Regions from separate parts of the Ponticoccus litoralis genome, predicted to be linked through region 2. Evidence: riboswitches for the same ligand, from Rfam matches in the RefSeq annotation. Region 2 holds a riboswitch; the other holds the start of a gene.
What was found. A riboswitch is a leader RNA that binds a small molecule or an ion and turns the genes downstream of it on or off. The one in region 2 is predicted to bind thiamine pyrophosphate.
Positions count from the first base shown of each region.

Region 1 (4,187 bases), on a different contig from region 2:
CCATCGACAGCCCCACGCCCGATTGCGGCGACCATCGCCGCCGTCATCCGCGACAGGCAGGTGCTTCTGGTGCGCCGCGCAAACCCGCCCGACGCGGGGCTCTGGGGCTTCCCGGGCGGAAAGATCGATCAGGGCGAAACCCTGTTCGAGGCCGCGATCCGGGAACTGGCCGAGGAAACAGGCGTCGCTGCCGAACCGCTGCGCGTGGTCACCGCCGTCGATGCCTTCGACCGCGTCGAGACAGGCGCCCTGCGGCGGCACTTCATCCTGATCGCCGTGCTGTGCCGCTGGACCGCCGGAGAGCCGGTTGCGGCGGACGACGCACTGGACGCGCGCTGGGTCGATCTGGATGCGCTGCAAGACAGCGGCCTCGCCCTCAGCCTCGACGTGGCCGAGGTCGCGGAACAGGCCGCCGCGCTGATGTCGCAAATGCCGTCCAGATCGCCAAAGCCCTGACCGTCGCGGACACCGGCCCCGCAACCGGCCGCGCCCGAGAGCACCCGCCTGACCGCGTCACGCCCGCCAGAGACGGGACACCCGGGGCCCTGCCCCGGATGCCGGTCGTGCGCTTTGCCTGCCCCAGCACCCGGGCGTCTGGCCGCCCCCGGGTCCGACACCGCGAGGCGCCCGCGACCCCCAGGACAGGGGCCGCGAGCGTCCCGCCACGGCACTGGCGATGCAGGGCGTGACGCAGAGGACCGTCAAGGGCCCTCCGCTGTCCGGCTCAGGCCTTGTCCTCCACCGGCAGATACAGCCTGCCGCCCTCGCGGAACTTCTCGGCCATGCGCGCCATGCCGTCCTTCTGCGCCTCGGCGCGGATGTCGTGGCTGATCCGCATCGAGCAGAACTTCGGCCCGCACATGGAACAGAAATGCGCGACCTTGTGGGCTTCTTTCGGCAGGGTCTCGTCATGCATCGAGCGCGCGGTTTCGGGATCGAGCGAGAGGTTGAACTGATCCTCCCAGCGGAACTCGAACCGCGCGCGGCTCAGGGCATCGTCGCGGATCTGCGCCGCCGGGTGGCCCTTGGCCAGATCCGCCGCATGGGCCGCGATCTTGTAGGTGATGACGCCCACCTTCACATCGTCGCGGTCCGGCAGCCCGAGGTGCTCCTTGGGCGTCACGTAACACAGCATCGCCGTGCCGAACCAGCCGATCATCGCCGCGCCAATGCCGCTGGTGATATGGTCGTAGCCCGGCGCGATATCGGTGGTCAGCGGCCCAAGCGTGTAAAAGGGCGCCTCGCCGCAGACCTGCAACTGCTTGTCCATATTGGCCTTGATCTTGTGCATGGGCACATGGCCCGGTCCCTCGATCATCACCTGACAGTCCTTCGCCCAGGCGATCTGCGTCAGCTCGCCCAGCGTCTCCAGCTCGGCAAACTGCGCCGCGTCATTGGCATCCGCGATGGAGCCGGGGCGCAGCCCGTCGCCAAGGCTGAACGACACGTCATAGGCGCGCGCGATCTCGCAGATCTCGTCGAAATGCTCGTAGAGAAAGCTCTCGCGGTGATGGTGCAGGCACCATTTGGCCATGATCGAGCCGCCGCGCGACACGATGCCCGTCACCCGGTTCACCGTCATCGGGATCATGTGCAAGCGGACCCCCGCGTGGATGGTGAAGTAATCCACCCCCTGCTCGGCCTGTTCGATCAGCGTGTCGCGGAAGACCTCCCGGGTCAGATCCTCGGCAATGCCGCCGACCTTCTCCAAGGCCTGGTACAGCGGCACCGTGCCGATGGGCACCGGGCTGTTGCGGATGATCCAGTCGCGGATGTTGTGGATGTTGCGGCCCGTCGACAGGTCCATGACCGTATCGGCGCCCCAGCGGGTGGCCCAGACCATCTTTTCCACCTCTTCCGCCATCGAGGAGGTCACGGCGGAGTTGCCGATATTGGCGTTGATCTTCACAAGGAAGTTGCGCCCGATGGCCATGGGCTCGGCCTCGGGGTGGTTGATATTGGCGGGGATGATCGCACGGCCCTGCGCGATCTCGTCCCGGACGAACTCGGGCGTGATGAAATCGGGGATCGCGGCGCCGAAGCTTTCGCCGTCGCGGGCAAGGGCCTCGGCCTGCGCCTTGCGACCGAGGTTTTCCCGGATCGCGACGAATTCCATCTCGGGCGTGACGATCCCGGCGCGGGCATAAGCCATCTGCGTCACGGCGCGGCCCTGCGTGGCCCGGCGCGGGGCGTGGCGCAGCGGGAATTCCGGCACAAGCCGGGTGCCCTCGGCAAAGCCGTTGTCGGCGGGGTTGATGGCGCGCCCCGCGTAGGTCTGGGTATCGCCGCGCGCCGCGATCCAGCCCGCGCGCAGGCGCGGCAGGCCCCGGTCGATGGCGATCTCGGCCTCGGGGTCGGTGTAGGGCCCGGAACTGTCGTAGACGGTGACGGGCGGCTCTCCCGCCGTGGGATGCAGGTCGATCTCGCGCATGGGCACGCGGATCTCGGGGTGTCTTTGCCCCGCGTGCCAGACGCGGCGCGAGGCGGGCAGCGGGCCCGTGGTGACGGTTGGGGTCAGGTCTTTCATCGGTCAGAGCCTCCAGTGCTCAATGCGTTGGAGACCCAGTTCCGCGTCGAATGGGATTGCCGGGACGGATTGCGCCGTCACGTATCCCGTGATCGACGCCCGCGCGGCCAGTGCACCATCCCTACGCCAGTGTGAACTGGATCAGGTTCATCGGGTCACTGCGCTGCGCGGATTTGGCGTCCGGCCAGCAGTATCTCAGCCTCTTGTCGAGACCCCCCGGGTGAGTGGCGGCAAGCTGCGGGACAAATGCAGCCTTGTCAACATCCCGGGCAGAGACCCCTCTCCGCCGCCAAGACCGCGTTGCGATCCGGGTGTCGACAAGCGGCGTGGCGTGAATTATCTATAATTCATGAAACACGCCCCCTCAGAGACACAGTCCGCGCGCATCGCCCGCATCCTTGCCAACCGCATCATCTCGGGCGAGCTGCCGCCCGGCGCGCGGCTGCGGCAGGATCATGTCGCCGTTGAATTCGGCGCCAGCCACGTCCCGGTGCGCGAGGCCTTCCGGGCGCTGCAGACCCAGGGACTGGCCGAGAGCGAGCCAAGGCGCGGCTTTCGCGTCACCGAGTTCGACGTGGCCGAACTGCGCGAGGTCGCCGAGATGCGATCGAGCCTCGAAAGCCTCGCCCTGCGCCACGCCGCGCCCAATATGACGCGCGCTATTCTTCAGGAGGCAGAAGAGGTTACGCGCCACGGTGACAGCGCCAGCACGGTCCGCGACTGGGAGGCGGCGAACCGCCATTTCCACCGCCTGATCCTGTCGCCCTGCCGGATGCCACGGCTGCTGCGGACCATCGACGACCTGCAGGCGGCCAGCGCCCGCTTCCTCTTTGCCGCCTGGCGGCGCGACTGGGAGGCCCGTACCGATCACGACCACCGCGCCATTCTCGACGCCCTGCGCAAGGACCAAACCGACCTTGCCTGCGCCACGCTGGCACGCCATGTCGGCTGGATCGGCAAGCGCAAAACAGCGGTGAAAAATGCCGACCCCCGAGAGACTTACGAGATTCCCGGATAATTATCTATAAATCGGATTGCCAGAACGGCCCCCAATCCTCGTATTTATAGATAGACCTGACAGCTATCTTCGGAGGACAGACCCTTGGCAATTCTCACCCCTTCTCTGACCCGTCCCGCGGCGCTGGGACGCGGCTTTGCGCTGGCGCTTGGCGGCGCGGCGCTGATCACGCTCGGCGCCAAGATCCAGATCCCCTTCTGGCCGGTGCCGATGACCATGCACACGCTGGCGGTGTTCTTCCTCGCCGCCGCGCTGGGGCCAAGGCTGGGCCTCGCGGCGGTGGCGACCTACCTGACGGCGGGCGCCCCGGGGATGCCGGTCTTCTCGGGCACGCCGGAACGCGGCATCGGGCTGGCCTATATGGCCGGGCCGACCGGCGGCTATCTTGCGGGCTACCTGCTGGGCGCGCCCCTGACCGGCTGGCTGGCGCAGGGGCGCGGGCTGATCGGGCGCTTCCTTGCGATGCTGGCGGGCCTGACGGTGGTCTATGCCTGCGGCCTCGCCTGGCTTGCCGGTTTCGTCCCGGCGTCCTCCGTGCTGGCGGCTGGGCTCACGCCCTTCATCCTCGGCGATCTGGTCAAGCTGGCGCTGGCATCGGGGCTGATCACCGCGCTTGTGCGACTCAGGGCCCGCGCAGAATGA
Region 1 covers NZ_JBDNCH010000002.1:195,517-199,703, forward strand. Annotated here, with positions in the region: gene ABFB10_RS01905 (NUDIX hydrolase) at 1-456, shown strand, start outside; gene thiC (phosphomethylpyrimidine synthase ThiC) at 725-2,527, opposite strand; TPP riboswitch at 2,628-2,756, opposite strand; gene ABFB10_RS01915 (GntR family transcriptional regulator) at 2,877-3,545, shown strand; gene ABFB10_RS01920 (biotin transporter BioY) at 3,630-4,187, shown strand; gene bioB (biotin synthase BioB) at 4,184-4,187, shown strand, end outside.
Region 1: linked by a shared signal. The riboswitch ahead of thiC (phosphomethylpyrimidine synthase ThiC) and the one ahead of thiD (bifunctional hydroxymethylpyrimidine kinase/phosphomethylpyrimidine kinase) in region 2 are both predicted to bind thiamine pyrophosphate.

Region 2 (4,187 bases):
GCACTATCTTCATCGACCAACTCCGAATGTGTGTCGTTCAGCGCAAGATCCGCGACCCCCTGCGCCAGCGCGGGCGCCAGAAGGTAGCCATGGCGGTAGAGGCCATTGGCAAAGATCGTGCCTCCGCGCCTGCGGATGCGCGGCAGGTTGTCGGGGAAGGCGGGGCGCAGATCGACGCCGATTTCCAGCACCTCGGCCTCGCCGAAGGCGGGGTTCAGCGCGTAGGCGGCGCTCAGCAGTTCCAGCATCGAGCGGGCGGTGATCCGGCCCCTGTCCTCGCTCTCGATCATCGTCGCGCCCAGCATGTAGACCCCGTCGCCCCGGGGCACGACGTAAAGCGGGATCCGGGGGTGCAGCAGCCGGACCGGACGGGTCAGAGTCACGCCCGGGCAGCGGATGATCAGCATCTCGCCCTTGACCCCGCGCAGGTCGGTCAGCTGGTCGCGCGCCGCGAGGCCCCGGCAATCGATCACGTCTTGCAGGCCCTCCGGCGCGGTCGTCTGGTGGAAGGCCACGCCCTGTGCGCGCAGCGCGGCAAACAGGGCCTCCAGCGCAGGGCGCGGGTTCAGATGCGCCTCAGCCTCGAAAAACAGGCCCTGCGGGAAGCCCGGCAAATCCGGCTCAAGCTCTGCGATTTCCGCAGTGACCTCTGCGAAATTCTCGGTGCGCCGGGCAAAGCGGCGCAGGTCGGGCAGGTCGCGGCGCGCGGCCACGACCAGCGTGCCCCGGCGCTCCACCCCGACCCTGTCGGCCCACCATCCGATGGCCTTCTGGCCCAGCCGCAGGACCGGCTCTTCGGCGTTCTCGTATTCGCACCACGGCGCAAGCATGCCGCCCGCCCACCACGAACAGCCATGCGGCCCCGGCGGTCCGGCGGGGTCGAAAATCTGCACTCGGGCCCCGCGCCGGACCAGTTCGGTCGCGACGGTCAGCCCCGCGACGCCCGCGCCTATGACCGACCATGTTTTCACAGGTTATCCGATGCGGGCCAGAAGGGGTGGAAGTGATGCACCGGCCCGTGGCCGGAGCCGACCCCAAGCCGGTCCGCGGCGGCAATGGCCGCTTGCAGATAGCCATGCGCCTCCTGCACGGCCTCTGTCAGCGCCAGCCCCTTGGCCAGACCGGCGGCAATCGCAGACGACAGGGTGCAGCCCGTGCCATGGGTGTTCCCGGTGTGGATGCGCGGCGCCGTGTATTCGGCCAGCACGCCATCCGGCGCGACCAGAATATCGCGGCAGAGATCGCCCTCGGCATGGCCGCCCTTCATCAGCACCGCCTGCGCGCCAAGCCCGCAAAGCGCGCGCCCCTGTGCGATCATCTCGTCCTTGCCGCGCGCGACCGGAAGGCCAAGCAGGCGGGCCGCCTCGGGCAGGTTGGGGGTCAGCAGATGCGCGCGGGGCAACAGGGTCTCTGTCAGGGTCGCGACCGCCTCGGGCGACAAGAGCGCGTCGCCCGATTTGGCGATCATCACCGGGTCCAGCACCACCGGACCGGCGTAGCCCTTCAGCCCTTCGGCCACGCAGTGAATGATCTCCGGCAGGGCCAGCATGCCGATCTTGATCGCCCGGACATCGAGATCGCCCAGCACCGCCGCGATCTGCGCCGCGATCACCTCTACCGGGATGCCGTGTACGGCGGTGACGGCCCGGGTGTTCTGCGCGGTGACGGCGGTGAGGACCGAGGCGCCGTAGACCCCAAGCGCCGACATCGCCTTCAGGTCGGCCTGAATGCCAGCCCCGCCGCCGCTGTCGGACCCCGCGATCGTCAGTGCGATATGCGCCATGGCAGATGCCTCTTACAAAGGGGCACCGCGTGTGAAAACTGCCAGCTTGCGCAAAGACCGTTCCCTCCGCCGGAATTGCCCGGATCAGGTTCGATGGGTTAGCGCAGCCGCGCCTCTCAGCCTTTTGCAAGGCACCCCAACGGTTCGGGCTTTAGCTAGCAAGCCGCCGCGACCCTGTCAAACGCCCTCGGCCAAAGGGGGCGTGTCGCCATGGGCCGTGCAAAGGGGGCAGAGAGCGGCAGGGGCTTGGGCCTTGGGGCCGCCCCCGACGCTGTGAACGGACGCTGTGAGCGGACGGTCACGGGGGGGCGCCTGAACCGGACACCGGGGCAGGCGGCAAGTCTTGCGGGTGCTCCGGGCCGGGGGGCGGCGCGCGCGGAAAGTCCCCTGCCTTCATCGCCAAGACAGCGCCCCGGTCCCCCGAAGGGCAAACGCCACGGTATCGCGCGATACCGGGCGCAGCATTGTCGGGCGCGCCTCCGGAAGCGATCATGCTGCCGGACCAATCAGGGAGTTTGATGTGCTCGAAACAATCGAAGCGATGCGGCAAGAGCTGGGCCGGACCCCGCATCTTGTCAGGCTGGGGCGGCTCTTCTCGGATACGGTCCTGCTGCAGGTGGACGAGGCGGAATACTACCTGCATTTCGAGAAGGGCGCACTGGCCCGCGTGGAAACCGGACCCAGCCGCAAGATCGCCTGGCGCTTCGCTATAAGGACCGATGCCGAGGCGCTGCGGGCCTTCTGGACGGCCCGGCCCGCGCCCGGGTTCCATGACCTCTTCGGCCTGGTCAAGATCGAGCGGGCGCGCATCGACGGCGATATCCTGAGCCTTGTCAAGAACCTGCGGTTCTTCAAGGAATTTCTCGCCCTCGGGCGTGGGGAGGCACGGGCATGAGCATCGAACCCATCACCGGGCGCTACGCGACGGTCGAGATCGAAGGCCGCAGGCAGCGGATCTATTTCGAAGAGGCGGGCGCGGGCCGCCCGGTCCTGTGCCTGCACACGGCGGGCGCGGATACCCGGCAATGGCGGCACCTGATGAACGATGCCGCCGTGACCGAGGGCCACCGGCTGATCGCCTTCGACCTGCCCTGGCACGGCAAGTCGCTGCCGCCCGAGGGCTTCGAGCGCGAAGAGTACCTGCTGACCACCGAGACCTATATCGCCACGGTTCTTGCGGTCTGCGAGGCGCTCGGGCTGGAGCGGCCTGTGCTCGCCGGTTGTTCCATGGGGGGACGGATCGCCTTGCAGCTGGCGGCGCTGCACCCGGATCGGTTTTCCGGGTTCATCGCCATCGAAGCTTCGGATTTCCAGTCCGCCTGGTACGACATCGACTGGTTCGACCGGCCCGATGCGCATGGCGGGCAGATGGGGGCGGCGCTGGTCTCGGCGAATATCTCGCCCCATGCGCCAGAGCGTGATCGCTGGGCGACGCTGTGGATGTTCATGGCCAGCGGCCCCGGTGTCTTTCGCGGCGACCTGAGCTTTTACACCCGCGACGACAGCCTGATCGGACGGCTGGATCGGATCGACACGACCCGGACCCCGGTGCATCTGCTGGTGGGCGCCTATGACCTGACCTGCACACCGGCAGACACGGAGCGCACCGCCGCGGCGATCCCGGGGGCGACCTGCGCGGTCATGGATGAGCTGGGCCATTTCCCGATGAGCGAGCATCCCGAGGGGTTCCGGCCCTTCTTCATCGACGCCCTCGCGCGGATGAGGGCGGGGCAGGGGGTGGCTGCATGACCAGCCCCTGCATCATCTGCGTGGCCATCACCGGCTCGCTGCCGCAGAAATCCGACAATCCGGCGGTGCCTGTCTCGGTTGAAGAGCAGGTGGAAAGCACGCAGGCGGCCCATGAGGCGGGGGCCAGCATCGTGCACGCCCATGTGCGCAACCCCGACGGCAGCCCAAGTTCCGACCCCGAGCGTTTCGCGCGCCTGCTGGAAGGCCTGCGCAGGCATTGCCCGGACATCCTGATCCAGTTCTCGACCGGTGGCCGATCGGGGGCGGGCAAAGAGCGGGGCGGGATGGTGTCGCTGAGGCCGGACATGGCCTCGCTGTCGGTAGGTTCGAACAATTTCCCCACCCGGGTCTATCAGAACCCGCCCGCGCTGGTCGACTGGCTGGCGGCAGAGATGGCCGCGCATGGGGTGCGCCCCGAAATCGAGGCCTTCGACCTGTCGCATATCCTGATGGCGCATCGCATGTGGCAGGACGGTCGCCTGCGCGATCGGCCCTACGTGCAGTTCGTGATGGGCGTGCAGAACGCCATGCCTGCCGACCGGGCGGTCTTTGACTATTACGTGCAGACGATGCACCGCCTGTTCGGCCCGGATGCGCCGTGGTGCGCCGCCGGGATCGGACGGCACCAGATCGAGCTGAACGACTGGGCGATCCG
Region 2 covers NZ_JBDNCH010000001.1:30,571-34,757, reverse strand. Annotated here, with positions in the region: gene ABFB10_RS00155 (FAD-dependent oxidoreductase) at 1-971, opposite strand, end outside; gene thiS (sulfur carrier protein ThiS) at 1-13, opposite strand, end outside; gene thiD (bifunctional hydroxymethylpyrimidine kinase/phosphomethylpyrimidine kinase) at 968-1,783, opposite strand; TPP riboswitch at 1,828-1,932, opposite strand; gene ABFB10_RS00145 (hypothetical protein) at 2,304-2,678, shown strand; gene ABFB10_RS00140 (alpha/beta fold hydrolase) at 2,675-3,532, shown strand; gene ABFB10_RS00135 (3-oxoadipate:acetyl-CoA acetyltransferase) at 3,529-4,187, shown strand, end outside.